2 regions of the Faecalibacillus sp. MSK20_93 genome follow, and region 1 is predicted to be linked to the other one. Evidence: a T-box and tRNA genes for the amino acid it is inferred to sense, from the RefSeq annotation. Region 1 holds a T-box; the other holds one or more tRNA genes.
The links. A T-box is a leader RNA that pairs with one kind of tRNA and senses whether it is charged. The one in region 1 lies ahead of trpS (tryptophan--tRNA ligase), so its partner is inferred to be a tRNA-Trp.
Positions count from the first base shown of each region.

Region 2: it has a tRNA-Trp gene. The T-box ahead of trpS (tryptophan--tRNA ligase) is inferred to sense a tRNA for this amino acid. The anticodon was not compared.

Region 1 is NZ_JAJDKA010000042.1:7,573-24,829, reverse strand. Features, by position in the region: gene LJD34_RS11465 (RluA family pseudouridine synthase) at 1-391, opposite strand, end outside; gene LJD34_RS11460 (NAD kinase) at 388-1,167, opposite strand; gene LJD34_RS11455 (CYTH domain-containing protein) at 1,231-1,800, shown strand; gene LJD34_RS11450 (EAL domain-containing protein) at 1,819-3,468, opposite strand; gene LJD34_RS11445 (hypothetical protein) at 3,489-4,319, opposite strand; gene spx (transcriptional regulator Spx) at 4,344-4,811, opposite strand; T-box leader at 4,910-5,110, shown strand; gene trpS (tryptophan--tRNA ligase) at 5,144-6,139, shown strand; gene LJD34_RS11430 (hypothetical protein) at 6,147-6,731, opposite strand; gene LJD34_RS11425 (undecaprenyl-diphosphate phosphatase) at 6,833-7,675, shown strand; gene LJD34_RS11420 (RidA family protein) at 7,717-8,091, opposite strand; gene LJD34_RS11415 (patatin-like phospholipase family protein) at 8,200-9,456, shown strand; gene LJD34_RS11410 (polysaccharide deacetylase family protein) at 9,517-10,302, shown strand; gene LJD34_RS11405 (hypothetical protein) at 10,334-10,741, opposite strand; gene LJD34_RS11400 (phosphoglycerate dehydrogenase) at 11,129-12,289, opposite strand; gene serC (3-phosphoserine/phosphohydroxythreonine transaminase) at 12,300-13,385, opposite strand; gene LJD34_RS11390 (hypothetical protein) at 13,523-14,299, opposite strand; gene LJD34_RS11385 (DNA-3-methyladenine glycosylase I) at 14,353-14,892, opposite strand; gene LJD34_RS11380 (ChbG/HpnK family deacetylase) at 14,885-15,643, opposite strand; gene LJD34_RS11375 (SseB family protein) at 15,621-16,385, opposite strand; gene mutY (A/G-specific adenine glycosylase) at 16,428-17,257, opposite strand, start outside.
Region 2 is NZ_JAJDKA010000074.1:743-10,107, reverse strand. Features, by position in the region: gene LJD34_RS14595 (AAA family ATPase) at 1-417, shown strand, start outside; gene LJD34_RS14590 (GntR family transcriptional regulator) at 508-876, shown strand; gene LJD34_RS14585 (ABC transporter ATP-binding protein) at 873-1,760, shown strand; gene LJD34_RS14580 (hypothetical protein) at 1,753-3,144, shown strand; gene LJD34_RS14575 (VanZ family protein) at 3,186-3,662, shown strand; gene LJD34_RS14570 (NAD(P)H-binding protein) at 3,725-4,663, opposite strand; gene LJD34_RS14565 (LysR family transcriptional regulator) at 4,749-5,627, opposite strand; tRNA gene LJD34_RS14560 (tRNA-Trp) at 5,777-5,850, opposite strand; gene LJD34_RS14555 (spore coat associated protein CotJA) at 5,958-6,092, shown strand; gene LJD34_RS14550 (spore coat protein CotJB) at 6,085-6,366, shown strand; gene LJD34_RS14545 (manganese catalase family protein) at 6,324-6,746, shown strand; gene LJD34_RS14540 (SrtB-anchored collagen-binding adhesin) at 6,945-9,365, shown strand, end outside.

The DNA of each region.
Region 1 (17,257 bases):
CTGATGTTTCTTTATCTAAACGATTTACTAAATGAATTGTACTTTTTAAACCAATTTGTTGATAGTAATACATTAAAGCATGACATAAAGTATGGCTTTGATATCTTTTAGTAGGAATACAAGGCATTTGGCTTTCTTTATCAATGATTATATAATAGTTATCTTCATAAATGATTTTTAAAGGAATATTTTCTGGTTGAACATTTGAGTTTTCTATTGGAAAAATAATTTCTAAACAGTCTCCTTTTTGAAGTAAACATCTTACTGTTTGACTTTTTCCATTGACTAAGAAATCACCTTCCCTTTTAATCCTTTTAATCATTGCTTGACTAATTGGTAATTCTTTCAAATAATCTCTTAATAAAATCGTTTGTTCAATTTGATAACTCATGAATTAATAAATGCCCTTCTTACTCTTTTAATAAAAGACATTTCTTTATATTCAATAAAACGAACATACTTACGCCCAATCGTAATCTCAATACTTTCAACATCCTCTAATTCTAAATGAATATGATCGATTCCAATCAAAGAATGATTAAAATGATTTCCAACTAATTTAATTGTTTGACTTTCATCTAAAATCAAACTTGAACCTAAAGAACGATATGCATTATGATGAATTCCTGCAACTTCTGTAAGTTGCATCAAAGGAATACCTGGATAAATGATAGAACCACCTAAAGATTTATTATAAGCAGTCGATCCAGAAGGAGTTGAAACACATAAACCATTCCCTCTAAAAACTTCTAATAAAACATTACCAATATACACATGAATAACCTGTGCTTGTAACCCTTGATCTAATCTTAATTCATTTAAAGCATAATATGTTTGAAAAGAGTCTTTTTTATTAATTTTAATTTCTAACATATATCTTTTCATCGTCTTAAATTGTCTAGAAGTCACATCTTTTATAAATTGATCCACTTCATCAACTTGGTAATCTGTATAAAATCCTAAAGTTCCTGTATGTATACCTACAAAACAACAATCAACATTTAAATATTGATGTACAGCTTCTAAAATAGTTCCATCTCCTCCAATTGAAATAACAAGATCTGGATTTTTTTCATCATAAATAAAAAAGTTTTGTAAACTTTCTTTAATTTTCAAAGCTGTTTTTTTAGAAAGATCATCATTTCTAACCATTAATGCATATTTCATCTTTCTTCCCTCCATATAGATGTATTATAATATATCTAGAGCATTTAAGCAAAGAGGTATCATATGGAACATCTAGAAATTGAATTTAAAATATTATTAAAAGAAAATATATTTAAAAAAATATTATCTGATTATAAAAATCAAATCAAAGACAGTTATCAACAAACCAATTATTATCTTTTTCATCCTCTATTGGAAAAGAAAAAATACTCACTCAGAATTAGAGAAAAAAAAGGTCATTACGAACTCACATTGAAAAGACCTTCAACTATTGGTCTGAATGAATTAAATATAGATATTAATAAAGAAATTAAAGATGCTATTTTTAATCATCAACATATCAATAATGAAATCTTTGATATTTTGGAAAAAGAAAATATTTATATCAAAGATTTAACATGTGGATATTATTTAAAAACAACACGTCATGATATTATTTTACCCGATGGTGTTTTATCCTTAGATGAAAATGAATATAACCATCATCATGATTATGAAATAGAATTTGAAGTGGAGGATTATGATCAAGGACTTCAAACATTCAAAAAAATCATTCAACCTTATCATTTAGAATATAAACAAAACTGTTTAAGTAAAATCAAACGAATGTTAGAAACATTAAAAAACGAATAAGTCACATACTTATTCGTTTTATATTTCATAGCTTTCCATAAACACACTTAAAGAAACCGGCCTACCATAATAGAATCCTTGAATATAATCTGGCTTTAATAACATAATACGTTCAAGTTCTTCCTTTTCTTCTATTCCTTCAATACAAATCTTAACACCTACGCTATGAGCCATATCCACCATATGTTTTAGCAACATATTTTCATACTCATTTGAAAGCGCATTTTTCATCAATGTTCGATCTATTTTTATATAATCTGGTTTTAAATTATAAAGATAGTGGAAATTAGAATATCCTGTTCCAAAATCATCTAAAGCAAGTAAGATATTTTCTTTCTTTAAACCATTACAAAAATCAATAAAGTTTTTATTAGATTCAATAAAACCACTTTCTGTAAGTTCTATAACCAATTGATTATTTTCTATTTTATAATTTTTTATAATATTTAAAATATCATTTAATGCGGGTGTTTTTAACACTTGAACATAAGACATATTAATTTGTACTTTAATATTTGAAAACATACTTACAGCTTTTAATGCTTGATCTAAAACCCATCTACCTACAGGAATAATCAAATCACTTTCCTCTAATAATGGAATAAATTCTAGTGGTGAAATTTTACCAAATTCATCACATTCAAATCTAAGCAATGCTTCCATACTATGAATCTTTTCTGTTTTCATATCAATAATTGGCTGAAAATAAACTTCAAATCCTTTAAATTGTTGGTTAACTGCTTTATGTAATTCTTTTGTTAATTTATTTTTTCTTAAAAATTCTTGATAAGCTTCCTGCTTAAAAATCGTATATGTATTTTTTCCATTTGTTTTCGATTGATTTAAAGCAAATTCTGTCCATTGCATAATAGAATTATAACTTTTATTAGGATAATCATGAAAATCTAGAATACCTGCAGAAATCGTTAAATAAATATCATAATTAATAGATTCTACATAACATGTAATACTTCTACGTATTGCATTATAAAGAGCTCTTGCATCTTCTTTACTGCCAACAACATCCATCACAATAAATTCATCAGCGACAATCCTATAAAGTTGTTGATTTTTAGTTAATAACTTTTTAATACAATTTCCAACTTGTTTTAAAACAACATCACCATATTTTACACCGAAATTTTCATTAATATTTTTAAAATCATCAATATCAATTCTTAAAATAAAACCCTGTTTAATATCTTCATTAATAGGATAAATAAAATTTTTAAAACTCATTTCTCCTAATAATCCACTATCATTATCAGCAACTTGTCTTTTACCAATTTCATTAATACAGCCAATAATATATTTAACATTCCCATCATGATCTTTAATCGATTTACTTCGACAATTAATCCAAATAGGAATACCGTCTTTTCCAATCCAACGATATTGTAAATTATGAAAATTTTTCTTTCCCGAAACCAACTTATTCATATCTGATAATAACATTTCTAGATCATCTTCATATACAAATTTTTTATGTGCTGGTAAAGAATTACTAAATTCATAGCTTGGAATATTAAATCTTTTCATAGCATGTGGTGAGATAAAATATATATCTTTATCAAGATCCATTACAAATAAATAATCATCAATACATTGATCTAAAATAAGTATAATTTCTTTATACGTCTTTATAGCCTTTGCATCTAATCTATCCATAAATACCCCTTCTTTTTATACTAGTAATAATAATGATAACGATTTTTCTTTTTTAAAAAAGCATTTACAATTAATAAAATAATACCTACAAAGAAATAACTAGCTCCACATATATACATATATTTAATAGAAGTTAACTGAATTGTCATCGTAGAAGATGCCATTGCTGTTAATCCTAAAATTATCGTAAAAGAAATCAAGAATGTCATAATTCCACAAACCATATAACTTACTGATAAACATTTTGTAATCAATCTCTCTTGAACTGAAATAAAAATAAGATAAGCTGTAGAAATAACTAATAAAATAGCACTCACAATAATATGTGTAGAATTTTTAAAGCTATATACTTTCTTTACAATCTTATATGTTTCTCCAGATTGTTCCATCGTATTTTCTACTCGACTTAATACTTTATCTTGTAAACCTTGTAAATCCATTTGATTGATAGCTTGATCATAAAGTGTTGTAAACGTTTCTTCATTTATTGAAGGATTCAAAATAGAATATACCTCATTTTTTTTATCTTCTAAAACTTGCTTTAATAAAGTTTCATCTAGAGTAGATGATTGATTATTTAAAACAGTATCAATATATTCATTAACAAGTTCTTGCGTTTTTTCATCTTGTTGTAAAGAAGAAACAAGTGCTTGACTTTGGCTTTCGTCCATATTCATCATACTTAAAACATTTTGACAAGTATCTTCTAAAGCATTTGTTACAGCCGTTGATTTAACAACTGTTGGTACCATATCATTAATAATCAAATGATTCATAAATAATGAAATTGCTAGATAAAAACATGAACAAATTAAAACAAGTGTCATTATAACTTTTAATATTTTTTTCATATTGTCTCCTAAAAAAGAATCCATCTATTGACTTGATTCCTGTTCTCTATCCCTTTCATATTCTTTTTTAAAATTCAAACAATCTTTATTGCTGAATTGTGGACAACGATCCATATCATGACATTCAGCTAACTTTCTAAGTTCCTTAGGAATAAAGACTCTTATTTCTTCAGAATTGTAACCAACTTGAAATCTTCTTTCATCAATCATAATTGGTCTTTTTAAAACTGATGGATTTTCCTGTATAAACTTAATTAAATCATTGATTTTCATTGAATCAATATCAATATCATTTTCTTTAATAATTTTGCTTCTTTTGGAAATAATATCATCCGTACCATTTTCACTACGTTCTAATAATTCTCGAAGTTCTGATTCTTTTAATAAAGTAGAAAAAATATTCTTTTCTACATAAGGTATTTGATTTTCATTTAACCAAGATTTTACTTTTCTACAAGAAGCACAACTTGGGGCGGTATATATACGTATCATACAATCACTCCTTTGTAAATAATTATACAACAATTTTAAACTTTGTATATCTTTTTTTAAATATCTTGATTTTTATAGATGAGCTCATTATAATGTTTTTAAAGACTTTGAAGGAACATAAGTAAATTATATTAAATGTTATAGAAAGCTTATGGTTGATGGAAGTAAGCCATTGATATAATAGAAATTGGGGTTCTGGAGTTACAAAAGGCACGAGTCTTTTGTCGCTAATCGCGTTAAGATCAAGAGCGTATATTTTATACGAATTAAGGTGGTACCGCGTTTATAACGTCCTTTTTTAAGGACGTTTTTTATTTTAAGGAGGAAAATTTATGAAAAGAATGTTGAGTGGCATCAAGCCAACAGGAAGAGTAACTTTAGGAAATTATATAGGAGCTATTAAACCTTTTGTTTCTTATCAAGATGAATATGAAATGATTGTTTTTGTTGCTAACTTACACAGTATGACGATTTATCAAGAACCAAAGAATTTAAGAAAAAATACAAAAGATTTGATTTCTTTATATTTAGCAGCTGGATTAGATCCTAAAAAAGTCACATTATTTTTACAATCTGATGTTTTAGAACATGCTCAACTTGGTTGGTATTTAGGATGTATGGTGTCAATGGGTGAATTATCACGTATGACTCAATATAAAGATAAAGCAAGCAAACTTAAAAAAGATGAATCTATTGGAGCTGGTATTTTTAATTATCCTTCATTAATGAATGCTGATATTTTACTTTATGATCCAGATTATGTACCAGTTGGTGAAGATCAAAAACAACATTGTGAACTTGCTAGAGATATTGCTGAAAGATTTAATAATCGTTATAGTGAAACTTTCAAATTACCTGAACCACTTGTTCCAAAAGTAGGTGGACGTATTATGGACTTACAAAATCCTACAAAGAAAATGTCTAAATCTGATGAAACAGGTAAAGGATGTATTTATATTTTAGATGATATTAATGTTTCTAAAAAGAAAATCATGTCTGCTGTCACTGATAGTGATAACGCTATTTACTATGATGTTAAAAATAAACCTGGTATTTCAAACTTACTTACTATTTATTCTATTTTAAGTGGTGAATCTATTGATGCACTTGTAGAACGTTATCAAGGTGTTGGTTATGGTCAATTTAAAAAAGATCTAGCTGAAGTTGTAGGTAATGAATTACAAAAAATCCATGATAAATATAATGAAATCAATCAAGGTAACTATATCGATACAATTTTAAATGAAGGTGCTGATAAAGCACGTTATATGGCAAGAAAAAAACTTGCGAAAGTTGAAAGAAAAATAGGAATTACAATTAAGAAATAAGCATTGCTTATTTCTTTTTGTATTCCTTTTTAGTAAATTCATAGAATAGAATTTCATGTATAAATGTATAGCCCTTAGCTATTTTATTTTTTAAATGATTATATTTTTGGATACTTTGTGCATCTTCGATATTGAGCTGTCTACATAACATCAAAAAATCATCATAATTTTCCATATAAAGTTCATCAATTCTTTGTTCAATAAATTGCTTTTTTAACCTTTCCTCTCTTGTTAGACCATATTCTTTCATTTCTCCTTCATCATACATTTGATAATGAATATTAGACAGTTCTAAAGCAGCAATCTTTTTATTCATTTTATCACGATCACAAAAATCAAAAACACTTCGATAACAAAGCTTTCCTTGATCATCTGTTTCAATCGCTAAAGCATAATGACCATCTCCTATTGCAAATACTTTTTGACACAACTTTTGATCAAAAATGTGTAAACATCCATAAATAAAATCATGGAGTGTTTTTTGATCTACTTTAAAACATGAAAGTGTTGAAATGATTTCGATATCATCACCATTTGACCATTCATATGGCTCTAATAGTTCTTCATCTTCTTTAACCCAATTAACAATCATTTTCTTCCTCCTTTTTCTTTATTATATGTCATCTCCATTAAAAAAATGTTTTTGTATATTTTTATAATATTTTCATATATAATGGGTGACGAGGTGAAATTATGAGTTTAATTAAAGATATTATTGTCTATGCAATCTTAGGTGCTATTCAAGGTTTTAGTGAACCTATTCCTATTTCAAGTAGTGGACATTTAGTTTTATTCCAAAGTATTTTTGAAAAACTTGGTTTAATGGTTCCACAAATGAATGATGTTACTTTTGAAGTTATTGTTAATACTGGTTCACTCATTGCTATCATGTTTTATTATCGCCAAGATATTATTCGTCTAATCAAATCCTTTTTCGGGTATATTGCTAAACCTCAAGAAAGAGATGAGCTATTACCTGATTTTAGATTTTGTATGTTATTAATTGTTGCTACAATTCCTGCAGCAATTGGTGGTGTTCTTTTTAATGATTATATTGAACATGCTTTCTCTAATCCTAAATTAGTAGGTTGTTGTTTACTTTTAACTTCTTGTTTTTTAATGCTTATTCACAAATTTGGATATAAAGGAAAAAGAACAACAAAAAGCATGAATTTATGGGATGCATTAAGAATGGGATTTTTCCAATTACTTGCTTTACTTCCTGGGGTTTCTCGTAGTGGATCAACACTTACTGGTGGGATGCTTGGTGGTCTTGATCAAAAAGCAGCAAGAGATTTCTCTTTCTTTATGTTTATGCCTGTCAGCTTTGGAGCAATCATTTTAAAACTTAAACATTTTTTAACAAGTTCAACTGTCGCTGCATTATGGCTTCCTTATTTAATTAGTTTTATTGTCAGTGGTGTTGTTACTTATTTAGCACTTAATTTATTGTTTAGTATTTTAAATAAAAGAAAATTGAATTATTTTTCTTACTATTGTTTTGTAGTAGGTATTATTGCAATTCTTTTCTTATAATATACAAAAAAGAGATTTCAAAAACGAAATCTCTTTTTTAATTATTTTTTAGCGATAACTTCTACTTCAATTAAAGCTCCTTTAGGAAGTTTAGCAACTTCTACAGCAGATCTTGCTGGATAAGGTTCTACAAAATATTCAGCATAAATACCATTTACTGTTGTAAAATCATCCATGTTATCTAAAAAGACAGTTGTTTTAACAACATTTGAAAATGATAATTCTTGGCTTTCTAATAATCCTTTCACATTTTTTAAAGCTTGATGAGCTTGTGCTTCGATTCCTTCTGGCATTTCACCTGTACTTGGTACTAGAGGAATTTGTCCTGAGAAAAAATACATATCCCCTACTTGTATTCCTTGACTATATGGACCAATAGCTCCTGGAGCTTGATCTGTTTTCACTACATTTTTCATTTTTTAATCCTCCTTGCCATATAATTATAACAAACTCTTCATATATTAAAATGATAAAGTTGTATTTTTTTTATGAAAAAGTATAATTATTGAAAAGGATGTGTTTTTATGAAATATGGATTAGTTTTATCAGGTGGCGGTTCTAAAGGAGCTTATGAATCAGGATGCATGAAAGCATTACAAGAATTAGGGTATCATTTTGATATTGTTACTGGTACGTCTATTGGTGCTTTAAATGGGCTACTTGTAGCTCAAGAAGATTATCAAAAGCTTTATGAATTATGGGATACTTTATCATTAGAAAAGGTTTTAAAGCATCCTATTCAATTTGATTTTTCAATTGAAAATCTAATGAACAATTCTTCTAATATAGGTCCTTTTTTAAAGTCCTATCTTGATAAAAAAGGTGCTGATATTGAACCACTTATTCAATTAATCAAAGGTCTTTATAATGGCAAAAAAGCGAAAAGTTCACCCATCAAATATGGTTTATGCACTGTTGCTTTTCCTTCTATGAAACCATTAGAAATCACAGTAGATGATATGAGCGAAGATAACATTGTAGAATATGCTATTGCTTCAGCCTCATGTTTTCCTGCATTTCCTATTCATTATATAGATAAGCAAGGATATATTGATGGCGGATATTATGATAATTTACCTATCTCTCTTGCTTTAAAAATGGGAGCACAAAAAATTATTGCAATTGAACTCAATCAAGAAGCGACCCATCCCTATTTATTACATCGTGAAAATATCACTTTTATTAGACCGTCTAAGCATTTAGGTGGCTTTCTTGATTTTAATCGAGAGCTATTGGATCAAAGAATACGCTTAGGTTATCTTGATACTTTAAAAACATTTAAAAAATTAAAAGGGCATCGTTTTGCTTTTTATCCTGAAGAAAATATTCAAGAAATAGCTTTATCTTTTCATAATCAAATTTTAAACTATGAAAATCAATACAATCATCATTTACTTACAATTTCAGATGAAACACCTATTCTTGATTTATTAAAAGAAAATACGTATTTAGATTACTTAAAATTAGAAGATTATTTTATCTTAGGTTTAGAACTTTATATGAGTGAACATGATTACGATGATTTAAAGGTTTATCATTTTAAAGATATTATTCAAGACATCAAAAATCAAATTAAACCTGATTTAAGAGAAATAGAAAGAATTGATTTTAAAAATATCGCCCAATCTTTTAAAGATCTCACAAATCATCAAATTCTTAAAAATTACTTATCTTATTTTATAAATAAAAAAGAAGAACATTTAAATTATGAAAATCTTTTCTTAAAAGAATTTGTCCTAGCGATGTTTATTACTTGTGTCTTAAGCTATGAAGTCTCATAGCTTTTTTTGACATCCGTATTGTTTTTCTATAAACTAGTACTGATAGAAAGTTGGAATATTATGAAAAATATATTAAAAATCATTTTATGTGTTCTTGTTTGTTACATAGCAATCGGACTTGGCTGGATGACAAAAGACATCATTATTCATGAAAACGGGAAAGATGGAATTGCTATCTTAGGATACCATGGTGTCGTAAGTGAACAAGAAAAAAAAGAAAACTATGCATCAAATCCTTATTTTATGTCTATAAGTGAATTTGAAAAACAAATGAAATATTTAGCGGATAATAATTATCAATGTCTATCCATGGAAGATGTTGAAGCCTATTATCACGGAAAAAAAGAAGTATCTAAAAAAGCTGTATGTTTAACTTTTGATGATGGATATAAAAACTTTAACACTATTGTTAAACCTATTATAAAAAAATATAATTTGCAAGCTACAAACTTTGTCATTGGTTATAAAACCAAAACCAATAATCCACTTTACTTACAAACAAATGATTTGAAAAATGATCAATATGTTGAATACTACAGTCATTCTTATGATATGCACCATATTGGTCATTTACCCTATAAAAAGAAAATAGAAACCATGACAACAAATGAAATAAAAAAAGACTTTGAAAAAAACAAAGGCCTTGTTTCAACAGATTACTTTGCCTTTCCATATGGTGTCAGTTGTCAAAATGCACAAGATTATCTCAAATCAAGTTCTGTTAAACTAGCCTTTAGTTACAATCAAAATAGACATATGACATGCAATGATAAACAATACTTGCTTCCACGTTATCTTATGTTTTCTAATATGCCCTTCCCCCTATTTAAATGGTGGATAGAATAAAAGAACTATACGAATGAATCGTATAGCTCTTTTAATTGATAATTTTTAAAACATCTTCTTCACTATTGATATTAAAGATATTTAATGTAAGAACATTTAATTTTTCTAGCGATGTATTTGTAAGTTGTTTTTCTAAAGGTCTTGATAAAGTTCCTAGTTTCACTTTAAGTAGTTCTTTTAAAGTATTGAGTTTTCCTTCATCTCTCATTCTTTGAAATAATTGATCCATTGCCTTACACATATTGATTTCATTTCCTTCTGGTAAGTCTTCTCTTCTAATATTTGTACACGTAAATGTTGCTGCCATCATGAAGCTTTCTGTTTCAATTTTAAGATTTTCTCTTAATCCATCATAACTTCCTACAAACATACTTTGACTAATTTCTACGACATCTCGATATCTTTTGATCTCTGTTTGCTTGTCGACCTTTCCTATCAAGGTCGACAGATCATTTTCTCTTGAAACAAGTTCTTCAGGTTTAATGACCTGTCTTCCTTGAAAAAAGCATAATTACAGAAATCCGCAAAACAGCCTTCATCTCTAAGCAAGTTTTTACAAGTACTGTCACTAGCATTTCTTTAATGCACATCCGCTTTCCTCATATAAATTTTTTATATTAAGGTTTCATACATCGCTTTTTGTTTGTATTTTTTATAATATTTATAAGGAGCTTTCTGATTTAATTGTATCATATGCTTAAAGATAATTTGTCTCATATTTGTTTCATTTCTATTATCATTTTATCTTCTTTTTTCCTTCTTTCAATAGACAAATAGTCCAAAAAAAGAAGTCCCTTAGGACTTCTTGAAATACCTTTATCAAGTTTTATTTAATCACTCTTACATTAATAATTCCTTCAGCTGCTTCGATACGTTCAATAATATCTTGACGTACATCATCATTTGTATCAATTAATGTATAAGCATAATCCCCACGAGAACGGTTCACCATATTTTCTATATTTAAGTTGTGATCAGCAAATAATTTAGAAATACGTGCCAAGATATTTGGCATATTTTTATTGGTAATACAGAGTCTTACTTTTGATTCTCTTGGTTGATTAACAGCTGGGAAATTCACAGAATTTTTAATATTTCCATTTTCTAAGAAATCTTTTAATTCTTGAACAGCCATTTTCGCACAGTTATCTTCACTTTCAGGAGTAGAAGCTCCTAAGTGAGGTAATACAATAATATTATCTTTTCCAATTAATTCTTGTGAAGCAAAATCAGTTATATATTTACTTAATTTACCTGATTCAACTGCTTCTAATAAATCCTCGTTTACAACTAAGTCCCCTCTAGCAAAGTTCAATAAACGTGCTCCGTCTTTCATTAATGCAAACTTTTCTTTATTTAACATACCCTTTGTATCTTTAGTACTTGGTACATGGACAGTAATGTAGTCACATGTTTTAAATATTTCATCCATATCTTTTGCTTGACGTACATGTTTTGATAAAGCCCAAGCAGAATTGACAGACATAAATGGATCATATCCATAAACTTCCATTCCTAGTTTATTAGCTGCATTTGCAACTAAAACTCCAATAGCACCTAAACCAATGACCCCTAATTTTTTACCTTCGATTTCAGGCCCTACAAAGTTTGATTTTCCTTTTTCTGCTGTCTTTCCTACATTTTCATCATCCTTTAAAGTATTGACCCATTCAATACTTTCAACGATCTTACGACTTGATAAAAATAAAGCACATAAAACAAGTTCTTTTACCGCATTCGCATTTGCCCCCGGTGTATTAAAAACAACAATTCCTTTTTCTGAACATTTTTCAACAGGAATGTTATTGACCCCCGCACCAGCTCTCGCAATCGCTTTAACATTTTTTGTAAATTCATATTCATGTAAAGATGCACTTCTAAGTAAAATAGCATCTTCATTTTCTAACGTTTCCCCATATTCATAATCTTCATTAAAATAATCCAATCCTACTGAAGATATTTTATTCATCAATTTAACCTTATACATACTTGACTCCTTATCGATTATTTTCTTCAAATTCTTTCATAAATGCGACAAGTTTTTCAACACCTTCACATGGCATTGCATTGTAAATAGAAGCACGAATTCCCCCTACAGAACGATGACCTTTTAAATTTGTCATGCCTGCTTCGATACTTTCTTTAACAAACTTCGCATCTAAATCTTTATTTGGTGTTGTAAAAGTCACATTCATAAGTGATCTATTTTCTTTATCACTATGTGCTTTATAGAAAGTCGATTGATCTAAATAGTCATAAACTAATTTAGCTTTCTTTTCATTTCTTTCTTTCATAACTTCTAATCCACCTAAAGAATCGATCCATTCAAGAACAAGTCCTAAAACATAAATTGCATAAGCTGGTGGTGTGTTATACATTGAATCATTTTTGATCATCAATTTATAATCTAATAAAACAGGTGTTGTTTTGGCAACATCTTGAAGTAAATCTTCACGAATAATTGCTACTCCTAATCCAGCAATTCCCATGTTCTTTTGAGCACCCGCATAAATCATCCCATATTTACTTACATCTACTGGTTTTGATAAAATATTAGATGACATATCCGCAATAATTGGTACCCCATTTGTTTCAGGTACATATTTCCATTCTGTTCCATAAATTGTGTTATTAGCACAGATGTGTAAATAAGATGCATCTTTAGATAAATCTAATTCATCTTGTGTTGGAATATGTTTAAAATCATTGCTACTACCATCATAAACAATATGAATATCCCCATATTTTTTTGCTTCTGCAGCTGCTTTTTTACTAAAAGCACCTGTAATCGCATAATCAGCTTTCCCATTCTTTAAAAGATTTAAAGGAACCATTGAAAATTGTTGAGTTGCTCCCCCTTGAATAAAAACAATTTTATAATTTTCAGGAACATTCATCACTTTCTTTAATAATCCTTTTGTTTTTTCAAAGATATCTAAGTAGGAAGAGGATCTATGACTCATCTCCATTACAGACATACCACTGCCTTCATAATTCAACATTTGTTTTGCTGCTTTTTCAAGTACAGCAACAGGCAACATTGAAGGACCTGCTGAGAAATTGTAAACTCTTTTTTCGGTCATATATAAAACCTTCCTTTCTTATTTGTATTGCTAACATTATATTGTATACAATTTTGTTTGTCTAGTGAAATTGTATAAAATCATACAATTTGTAATTTATTATCGAAGAGATAAAAAATTATAAGCAAAAAGACAGATTACTCTGCCTTATATATATGCCAAACAAAAAGAATCATGCCAATCATTAAAGATACCATTGCCACAATCAAATAAGAATCAATACTTATAGATGAAATAGGAATATTTAACATCTTAATATAAAAAGATTTTGATATTTCAATTAATCCTATCATCATATAATCAATCAAGCCTTTTACTAAAAGAACTATTGAAAAAACCAAAGAAAAACCTGATTTATTTAAATTATATAATCTAAAAAAACATAACAATATCCACAATAAAATAATTATTCTAAAAAATATTGATTGCATAATCGAATAAATAAAAACAAAGATTTTTGAAAAATAACTTAACTTATTTTTCATACGATGAATCATTTTATTCCAAAACTGATTTTGTTTTAAAATATTCATAATTTGTTTTTCTTCAATAGATATATTCAATTCATCTTTGATCATTTTTTTACATGATGTAGAAAATTTTTGTAATTCTTTTTGATCTAATTTTATTTTATTTTTATTGGTATTTCGCATAGATTGATAAAAAGCATATCTATTTAATTGATAAAGAGCATCACTCTTTTTTATTTTATTTTGTAACTGATTTATTTGTTGAAAATTTGCATCTGTTTCTTCGTCTATAATTAAATCAATAATTTGATTGACAATAAGTGAATTAATATAATTATCACTGATTGTCTTTACACAAATTGTTTGAAATGTCATGGAAACCGTTAGTAGACACATTAAAACGACAACAACAATACAAGTTTTTAATTGTCTCTTTTTTTGCATTAAACTCACCTTATTTTTATTATACCTAATAATACAAAAAAAGAAACTGTTCTTTAAAGATGTAAAAAACAATTTCTATCATGATGATTATAAATCCCAATTGCTTCTAAATAAGAATAGATTGTAATACTTCCTACAAATGACATGCCTTTTTTCTTTAAATCCTTAGAAATTTGATCTGATAACGTACTCGTTGTTTCATTCTCTTTTTTTTCATAAATAATTTTATCATTTGTATAAGCCCATAAATATTTAGAAAAAGAACCATATTCTTTCTGTATTTCAATAAATATTTGTGCATTTTTAACTGCCGCTTTAATTTTTCTAGAATTACGAATGATTTTTGGATTATTCATTAACTCATTTATTTTGCAATCATCATACATTGCTATTTTATTAACATCAAATTGATCAAAAGCCTCTTTAAAAGCTTCTCTTTTATGTAAAATAGTGATCCAAGAAAGCCCTGCTTGAAATGTTTCTAATAAAAACATTTCATACAATTTTTGATCATCATAAACAGGTTTTCCCCATTCATGATCATGATAATCAATATAAAGAGGATCATCATTGACCCATGAACATCTATGCATTTTTAACCTTTCTAAAATCAGTTAATTCAATTTGATACTCTTTAAGCCAATCTTTTAACCATGATGAACATAGAAAATCACATTCCATTGCCCTAATAAGCGTAAAAGATGAATGTGTTAGAATATATTGATCTAAATACCCTGGATGGAAAACCATCACGGATACATCATGATTTCTAATAAATTCTAAACTGTTTTCAATATATTCTTTTGGATCATAAAGCATTTGTTCATTAAGCTTGGCCATTGCAATACCATAAATATTATTTTCTTTTTCAAACTCTTGATCAAATAAAACATTTTCATAAAAAAGACCATATTTTTTAGCCACATTTCTTAAAGCTATAAAAAAGTTTTGTGAAATAACAGCATGACATTCAAAATAATCAGGATCTTTTCCAGTGATTTCTTTAAAACGTAAATATTGTGCTTCAATTTCCATCTCAGCTTCTTCAATAACTACTGTATCTTCTTTTCTACTTCTAATTTCTCTTGATGAACAAAATTCACCATTTTCTTGAACTAAAGATGGTATAAGCTTAGGATCAGTTAAGGGTCTTCCCGCACAAATATTTGTATGTTGCCCTAAAGCAATATCAAAATCTTTTACAAGTTCATACCCATGGTTTGCATGTTCCATATTTGTCATCATCCCAACACTTGTAATAACACCCTCTTTAACTGCTTTATAAATTCCTAAATTGACTGCTTCACTAAATCCTAAATCATCAGCTCTCATAATCAATTTCATACTTTTGTCTCCTTTTCCTATCTTTAAGATAACTTTTAGCTTTCGCATATGTTTTTATATTTTTTTCTTTAATTATTCTAATATGTTGAATAACATCTTTATTTAAAACAATACTTCTTTCTTTATGATAAGGATTAATGATAATTCCATCAAGTTTATCTTGATTTAAACACATTCTAGAATAATCATCAAAACTATAAACTGAACCTTTTTTATTTTTACATTTTTGATCTTTATTCATTTCTAATTGACTTGTATAAATTGGATAATATTTTTTATCATTTATTTGATAAATAGGAAAATCTTGATAATCAAATACAGCTAAAAAATAAGCTCTTGTCGCAAGTTGTTCAAATAAAATATCTAAATAATCATAGTGTTGACGATTAACTTGGTCTAATAAAAATTGAAGATAAGGATTATAAACTTCTTCTCGAGAAGAAGCTAAATGATTATTTTTATTCGTAAAGATATAACCTTGATCTATTTCTTCTTGAAAACATTGATCAATCAATAATGCATAATAGTTTTGCTTAGAATCTACTTCTATCCATTCTTGAATCTCTACTTTTTCTTCATAGCCATAAGGACCTATCAAAAATAAAGAATCTAATTTTTGTATAATTCCATCAACTATTCCTAAAACAAACAATTCACCATTTTTATGTTTATAAATTTCTTCAACACAAAAAGAAAAGTACTCCTCTTTTTCAATTTTACTTTCTTTCTTAAATAATTTCATAGCATCACACCCTTTAACTATTATATTTATTTTATTTGTATTTTACATGAACTTTAGATACGCTTTTAAAACTTTTAAATGGGCAGTTGATAAAGGTAAAGCCTCTATTTCCTCTAAAGTATACATTCCTTCTATTTCATGTTCTAAAACAAAATGATAAACATGCATAAACCATATACGATGACTAAAAACATGTTTAATGTCTTTAATATGTGCTTGAATTATTAATTCTTGATGATACTTTTCTTGAAAAGAAGAAACAAAACTATAGGGACTTTCAACATCATATTGTACAAAACCATAAAAATTTTCTAATAATCCTCCTGGTGGATTTTGAATAAGTAAATATTTATCTTGATAAGTGATGATTCCTGTAATATAACTTATCTCTTGTTTTTTTATTTTTTTTATATTAATAGGTAAAACATCCATTTGTTTATTTTTAAAAGCTAAACATTCTTTTTGAATCGGACAACGAGAACAAAGTGGATGGACAGGTTTACAAATCGTTGCTCCTAAATCCATCATTCCTTGATTAAAAGCAGAAGCATCTTGATTTAAAATCAATTCTTGAACTATTTGATAGATTTTCTTTTGTACTTTTGTTTCTGCAATATTTTCTTTAAGCAAATAATAGCGACTGATAATTCTTAAAACATTGCCATCTACAGCTGGAACTTGCTTTCCATAAGCAATTGAACTAATAGCACCGGCAGTATATTCTCCAATTCCTTTTAAAGATAAAATATCATTATATTCATAAGGAAATTTCCCTTGATATTTTTCAACAATTATTTGAGCACTTTCATGTAAATGCTTCGCACGTCGATAATATCCTAAACCTTCCCACATTTTATAGACTTCTTCTAAAG
Region 2 (9,365 bases), on a different contig from region 1:
GATTATATGCAAGAAGGATTATCTTTAGAAAAAGCACAAAGTGTTTTAAATAAAAAGAAAGAACAACGTATTGAAAATATCATTTTTTCTCAAGAAAAGTATTCCAATGGTGAAACCTCTTTACAGTTCTTTCAAGAATATCTTTTACCAAATGCTCTTTATTTATTAGATGAACCAGAAGTTTCTTTATCTCCTGCAAATCAAGTTGCTTTAGCTCAAGAAATTAATGAACTAACACATTATTTAGGGTGTCAGTTTATTATTGCGACACACTCTCCTTTTATGTTAGGTACTTTAAACGCTAAAATTTATAATTTAGATGCAAGAGAATACGAAGTGACCCCTTGGTATAAATTAGAAAATGTTCGCTATTTTTATGATTTTTTCAAAAAACACGAAAAAGAATTCAATGATTGAGTTCTTTTTTTCTTTACCTTATTGACAAATCATTAAATGTATTATACTGTATTAGTGTACTAGTGACACTAATACAGTTAGGAGGACTCTATGTTTATAATAGATATTCAAAATAAAGTTCCTATTTTTGAACAACTCAAAAAACAAATCTTAGAATTTATCTCTATTGGCATTTTACTTCCTAATGATAAATTACCTTCGGTAAGATCTCTTGCAACAGATATTGGCGTTAATCCTAATACTGTTTCTAAGGCCTATCAAGAATTAGAGAACCAAGGTTATATTTATTCCGTTAAAGGAAAAGGATGTTTTATTGCTGATAATCAAACTGATCAATTGATTAAAGACGATAAATTTGATGATTTTAAAGGATGTGTCAATGAAATGAAAAAGCATCAAATTACCAAAGACAAATTATTAGAAATTATTGAAGAAGTATATAAGGAGGAAACGGTATGATTGAAATTAAAGATGTGATGAAATCTTTTGAAAATAAAAATGTTTTAAATCATTTAAATGTCACAATTTCCTCAGGAAGTATTTTTGGTTTGATTGGTCCTAATGGAGCTGGAAAATCAACCTTACTTTATTTATTAAATGGGATTTCTAAATGCGATGAAGGAAGTATTTTATTTGATGGAAAAGATGTTTATGAAAATCCTGATGTTAAAAAAGATATTTTATTCATTAGTGATGATCCCTACTATTTTCACTTTGCTACTATTGATGAAATGAAAGATTTCTATCTTACTTTTTATCCACAATTCAATTTAGAAACCTATCAACATTATGTTGATTTATTCCGTTTACCACAAAATAAACCTTTAAAAGACTATTCAAAAGGAATGAAAAGACAAGCAATGTTTGCTTTAGCACTTGCAATTGCACCAAAATATTTATTATTAGATGAAGCTTTTGATGGTTTAGACCCTGTTATGCGTTTAGCTTTTAAAAAAGCTATTAATCAAATCATTGATGAAAATATGACAGTCATTATTTCATCTCATAATTTAAGAGAATTAGAAGATATTTGTGATAGCTTTGGGATTTTAGACAATGGATGTATGACAACATCGGGTGATCTCTATGATATTAAAGATCATATTCATAAAATACAATTAGCTTTTAAAGAAGAATTAAACAAAGAAGAATTCAGTCATTTAGATGTTCTCTCTTTCCATAAACAATCTCGTGTTATTAATATGGTTGTTAAAGGAGACATCAATGAAATTAAAGATTATTTAAGAATGTTCAATCCAATTATGTTAGAAGTTTTATCTGTAAATTTAGAGGAAATATTTATTTATGAAATGGAAAGAAAGGGGTATGGTGTCTATGATTAATAAAGATTATTTTAAATATTTAATAAAACAAAATAAGAAATATCTTATTCTTATTTATGTAATTGGAATCATTATTCCTTTTCTACTAATCAATAAATTTGATTATGCACCTTTAAACGATGAAAATATAACGCGTTTTGCACAAATAATTCCTTTAGCTTATGGATTTGTGTTATCTTTTATTGTCCCTATTTATCTGTTTTCTTTTTTACAAAAAAAGAAAAGTAATATACTTTACTTTTCCTTACCAATAAAAAAAGAATCACTTTATTTAACAACAAGTTTATTTTCTTACTTTGCAACTATTCTACCTGTTGTTATTTACCAAATTATAAGCCAACTTATTAGTAACTATATGATTTCTTTTCCATTGGACAAATTTATTCTAGCAATAATTATCACCATCGTCCATATGTTTGCGATGAATACAATCATTACATTTGTAACACTTTCATCTCAAAATATGACTGATAGTTTAATTTGTTCGATTGCTTATATGATCATACCCTTTGTTGTTTTTCTTGCTCTTAATATTTGTGCAACCAAGGTAGCCCAAACATTTATGATGGGATATGGAAACTATTCACAATCATTAAAATTATTACTTAATTATATAAGTATTGTTTATAGTGGTTTTTTCCAAGGAAACTATTTATTATCGCCATTTGTTTCTAATACACCTATTATCTATTGGTTTATTTTAAGTATTATCTTTTCATTGATTAATTATCATTTATTTTTAAAACGTACACTCGAAAAAAGTGAAACATACACAAAATCTATCTTTATGTATCCATTGATTATTATTTTAAGTACATTATCAATGATGTTATTTGTGTATGATCTAGAGGATTTAAAAATGACAACTCTCATGTTTTCTGTTATTTTCATCATTTATTTAATTATGTATTATTTTTCAAAAAGAAAAGTTTATTTCAGTTGGAAAATTCCCTCTCTCTTTATTCTATTGATTATTGGTTGCATTGGTTTTTCTAATATTTATTCTAATACCAAAGGTCTTCATACAATTTATGAATTACCAAAAAACAAGGATATCCAAGAAATCTATTTTTCTACTGATCGTTATATTTTTGACGAAGATAAGCCATCAACTGTCGATAATCAAGAAATAGAGAATTTAACAACGAAAAATATTACAATTCAAAATAAAAAAAATTTCATGAAAAGTATGTACGAAATTATGAACAAAAATTTAATTACTAAATCCGCTGATTATCATGGTTATGAAAACTATTATGAATTAACGATTAGTTTTACAACTAAAAACACCATCAATCCAAACAGAAATTATATTATTAAGGATGAAAATATGGCAGCTGTACTCGATATTTTTTCTAAATATGACATCATTAAAAACAAATAGGTTGGGTATTACCTCAACCTATTTCTATAGAAGGAGTCTTTATGAAAAAAACTACACATATATTATTTACTATTTACATATTTTTAGTCATCTGGATCATACTTTTTAAATTATCTGTTTCTATTGATCAATTACCACATTTTAGAAGCATTAATTTAATTCCCTTCTATTATCCAAATAAGACAACTTATCAAATAAGAGAAGTTCTTGATAATCTGATTATTTTTATTCCTTTTGGGCTCTATTTAAAAACATTAAATATTAATAGTGATCGAACAATATTTCTTGGTTTTCTATTAAGCATTTCATTAGAATTATCTCAATATATCTTTTGTCTTGGAGCAAGTGATATTACAGATTTAATTACGAATACAACAGGCGTACTTGTCGGTGTTGGTCTTTATTATCTTTTAAAAAAGATTTTTAAAGAGAAGACCAATAAAATTATTTTAGCATTAGCAGCCATTGTAACGATTTTATTTGTTTCTTTGATCATTATTATTCTTATAAACAATTAATGCACATAAATCACAAGTTATTCACAATTGTGCATAATAAAAATGAGGTCTCCCTCATTTTTTTATTCTGTTGGATGACGATCACCTAATAAATAATCATCTACATGTTCAAAGATATATTGAATAGATAATGGTTTTCTTCCTGTAAGTGAACTAAAATCACTAACAGGAACATCTAAATAGCCTTGTGTGACAGTTGTTCCAAAAGTAACCATTCCTTCTGATGTTTCTTTAATTGGACTTTTTGAAAAATCTCCATCCGTATTTCTAGGAACACCAATTGAATCAAAATAAGCATAAAGTTCATCATCTGTAAGTCTTGTATAAGTGATATGATTTCCTGTTGCTTTGTTTCCAATAGCTAAGAAATCTTCATAAGATAGTGGTTCTAAACCATTAATATTTAAAACAGCTCGATGTAATAAATGATTATTTAAAGCACAAGCTGCTGCATAAGCGCAATCCTTACGTGAAATAAACCACACACGTCCATCACCCATATTTTTAGAAATTGTTGTTTCTTTAGCTTCTACTGCTCTTAAATAGTCACTTGTAAATGCTTCAACAAAAAGAGAATTTCTTAAAAAGATATAATCAAGCGATGTATTTTGAATAATTGCTTCTGTATAAGAATGATCTACATTTTCAATGCTTGGGTTAAATGGATGTGCTGCTGATAAAACAGATGTATAAATAATTTGTTTAACATTTGCTTTCACACATGCATCTACTGCATTTTTATGAGCTTGTCTTCTTTTTTCACCTACAAAAGGCATTGAAATCAATAAAACTTTATCCGCATTTTCAAAAACTTTAACAAGTCCTTCAGGATCATTAAAATTAGCTATAGCTGTTTGAATCCCTTGTTCCTTATATTCTTTTAAACTTTCTTCTTTAGGTGCTGTAAATACTAAATCTTCTTTGTTCATCAATTCTAAAGCGTATTTAGCCACTAATGAACCAAAATTTCCATCAACACCATTAATAACAATTTTACTCATCGTTCATACCTCCACATGTGAAAATTATATCATGAATATTTTTATAAAATAGACCTTAAAAATTAATAAAGACTATAAGTTTTTCTTATAGTCTAAAATAATCTTCTACATATTTCATAAATTGTTGTATCGCCTTTTTTCCATTATCTTGATGATATCCTACAGCATAATCAGCATGATGATGACTTTCTTTTAAAGGAATCACTGCTACTTGATCATTTTCACTAATGACCTCTGTGGCCGAAAGTCCTATTCCTTCCCCTAAAGAAATAGCCATCACATATTCATTTAAATCATCTACTTCTTTTTTTATATAAGGAATCATTCCATCTAAACGGAAAGCTTCCATATAATCATGATAGTACTCTTTTCCTTGTTTTTTCGATAAAACAATAAGAGGTTCATTTTTGATATCTTTAATTGTTACATATTCTTTATGACTTAAAGGATGTTCTAAAGAAGTAACGACACAAACATGTGAATGATAAATTGTACGATAAATAAGATCTGGATAATTTTTAAAGTTATTACTTAAGCCAAAAGCAATATCTATTTCTCGATTGTTTAATTTTTCAATACAGGTAAATAAATTAAAAGCTTTGATATCAATTGAAATAGTATCGTTTTCTTTGAATTGTTTAACAATAAATGGTACATGCTTTCTTTCAAAAGGACCTGTAATCCCAATCGTTAACACATCTTTTTGTAAATTTTCTTTAATATCATTATATTCATTTTTATAATCACTCAATAATTTCTTTGCAAGATCATAATACCTTTTTCCTTCTTCTGTTAATGTTGGATAATAAGTCCTACGATCAAAAAGAGAAAATCCCAAATCATTTTCCAATTTTGTGATTTGCTGAGAAATTGCTGATTGTGATAGATAAAATTTTTTGGCTGCTTTTGAAAAACTTCCTTGTTCGACTACTGCTATAAAATAATAAATTACTTGTTTAAACATCTTTATCACCCTATCTATCATATCATTTTATTCACATTAATGTTCAAATTGTGCGCAAAAAAGTGAATAACTTAAGTTATTCACTTTATTCACAACAATATTCACAATACGCAAATAAAAAACACATCTAAGATGTGTTTATCACAAACTGGCAGGGGTAGTAGGAGTCGAACCCACATCAACGGTTTTGGAGACCGGTATTCTACCATTGAACTATACCCCTAGTTTGGTTTACCTAATTAATATATCATATAAAAAACAATTATGCAATAGTTAATTGCCTATAAATTAAAAAAAATGTCTCATAAGATAATTTTGAGGAGGTTAAATATGAATGAATTAGAATTAACTATATCCTCTATCAAAATACAAACATTTAAAGATATCTATAAAATGAATGTTGCTTTTGATAAAGGAACTATTTTTAAACAATTGGATAAACCATGGGTGATGCAACGTGGATGATACATTATTACAAATAAGTAAATTGGATTTTTGTATCCAAGATGTTACTTTGTTTTTAGATACCCACCCTAATGATCAAGAAGCTAAAAAATATTATAAAGAAGGGATGAAGCATCTTTTAAAGATGAAAGAAACTTATTTAAAAAATGGCGGTGCTCTTACAAATAGAGACGGAAAGAATATTGAAAACTATATTAATGAACCATTTCCTTGGATGAAAGGAGGATCAACATGTGGTTGTATGAAAAGCGCTTGCAATATCCCGTTAATGTAAGAAAACCTGATGCTAAAACTGCTAAAATCGTTATTTCACAGCTTGGTGGACCTAATGGTGAATTAGGAGCAGCACTTCGTTATCTAAATCAACGCTATACGATGCCTTATCCAAGAATTCAAGCCTTATTGACAGACATTGGAACAGAAGAACTTGCTCATGTTGAAATTATTAGTACCCTTTTCTATCAACTTACCAATGGTCTAACACCTCAAGAAATTAAAGAAGGTGGATTAGATGCCTATTTTACTGATCATACATTAGGTGTCTATCCAACAAATAGTGCGGGTATTCCTTTTAGTGCCGATACTTTCCAATCTGTGGGAGATCCTATTTCTGATTTAACAGAAGACATGGCTGCTGAGGGTGCGACCTCATAAAGATAACAAGGCTAAAAAACCTTGAAAACACGCTATTTTTAGTAGGACAGGCTTTTTCTAGCTACGATTGCACAAAAACAAAAATACAGAAAATTGAAGATAAAATGAACTATCCTGCATAGTTCTAATGAATTTTAAGGCTAGACGTTCAGAAATGAGCGTCTATTTTTATACCCAAAATGAAAGGAGCATTAAACTATGAAAAAGACATGGAAACGATTGTGTACGGGCTTCTTAGCTCTTGCAACTATCGTTACTGCTTTACCGACGACACCCGTTCATGCAGAAAGCAAGCAATACTGGACGGAGTCAAAAGAGCGTGTCGGTATCGTTGAAAAAGTAATGAATGACGGTTCGATTGGTTCTACTTTTAACGAGGGACATTTGACCGTTGAGGGCGAGGACGCTTACTGTATCGACATTAACACAGATTTTAGGAACGGCTACAAGACCAGAGCTGACGCAAGCACCCGTATGAGTGCCGACCAGATAAGCGACGTTGCCTTATCTATCGAATATGTGAAACAGTACACAGACAGCCACAGCGGAATAAGCAACAATCATGCCTACCTTTTAAGACAGCTTGTTGTCTGGCAGAGATTGAGCGTACATCTAGGCTGGCAATGCGACAACGTGCGAGCTTCTTATGATGAAATTCCAAAGGCAACGCAGGACGAAGTTTTCTCTGGTGCAAGAGCCTTTATCAAAGAAAATAAGGGACGCTATGAATGTGGCGGTTATATCTACTCTGGCGAGGGGCAGGAATTGGGACAATTCTGGGCGAAACTGAATGTTGGAAATGCGAAACTTCAAAAGACTTCCAGTAATACCAGCATTACAGACGGTAACGAAATTTACTCAATCGCTGGTGCAACATACGGTGTCTTTTCTGATAAGGACTGCACAAAACAGCTTGCCACCCTTACGACTGATGAAAACGGAAATACAGATATTGTAGAGGTAAAGGCTGGCACAGTTTATATCAAGGAATTATCCGCACCAGCAGGATATAAAGTGGATAAAACAGTCTATCCATTAACAATCAAAGCTGGCGAAACAGCGACATTGAAAGTATCAGATACGCCAAAAGTAACAGACACTTTGATTGAACTTTTCAAGATTGATATGGAAACACAGAAAGACAATCCGCAAGGGAACGCTTCTTTAGCAGGTGCGGAATTTACATGGAAGTATTATGCAGGCTTCTATAACAAAGACAATCTCCCTGCCGAAGCTACTCGTACATGGGTTACAAAGACAATCGCTGAAACAGACAGCGACGGGACAACCCACTACATCACAAAATTAGCGGACGCATACAAGGTATCTGGCGACAGCTTCTATATGCAGGACGGTAAGGCGGTTCTTCCACTTGGAACGCTAACTGTTGAGGAAACAAAAGCTCCAAACGGCTACTTGTTAGACGGTGCATATATGCAGGCTGGCGATAAGTCTGAACAGATTAAGGGCTTATATGTAACACAGATTACCGAGGACGGCGACCTTGCCGTATTATCTGGAAGTAACCAGTTTTCCGTATCAGACAAAGTTATCCGTGGCGGTGTGAAAATTCAGAAACGAGATTTAGAAACGGGCGATACAAAGCCACAAGGAAGTGCCACTTTGAAAGATACTGCCTTTGACATCATTTCCTTAAATGATAATTCTGTTTTGGTTGAGGGTAAGCTATACAAGAAAAATGAAGTGGTAAAGACAATTCGTACCGATATTGAGGGTGTCGCTTCTACTTCTTCTGACCTTTTACCTTATGGAAAATTCCGTATCGTTGAAAGTGAAGCTCCCGACGGTTACTTAACTGACGGTGCAAAACCGATTGATTTTACAATCACAGAAAATGGAAAAATCGTGGACTTAACCGACGAAGCCCATTCTATCTATAATCAGATTAAGCGTGGAGATATTGAGGGTGTAAAAATCGGTGCAGGCACACACAAGCGTCTTGCTGATGTTCCCTTTAGGATCACAAGCAAGACGACGGGCGAAAATCATGTTGTGGTAACTGATGATAACGGGCAATTCTCCACTTCTGCTGAATGGGCTTCACATAAGCACAATACAAACGCAGGAAAGACCAGCGAGGACGGTGTGTGGTTTGGAACTTCTGAACCAGACGACAGCAAGGGTGCGTTACCTTACGATACCTATATCATTGAAGAATTACGCTCTGATAGTAACAAAGGCTTTGAACTTATCCCACCTTTTGAAATCGTGGTATCAAGAAATAACCTTGTGATTGATTTAGGAACGCTGACTGATGAATACGAAAAAGAAATCTCTATCCATACCTCAGCAACCGGCAAAGACGGCGAAAAGACTATCCTTGCAGGAAAAGAGATTACGATTATTGATACTGTAAAATTGGACGGACTTACAAAAGGCATAAAGTATCAGTTGAAAGGCTGGCAGATGTTAAAGGAAGAAAACGCCGAGCTTATCATTGACGGGAAACGTGTAGAAAACGATTATACCTTTGTCGCTGATGATGAAGAAATGAAAGTGGAAATTTCCTATACATTCAATGCGTCTGCTTTAGGTGGCAAGAACCTTGTTACCTTTGAAGAATTGTATGATTTAAGCAATCCAGACGAACCCGTAAAA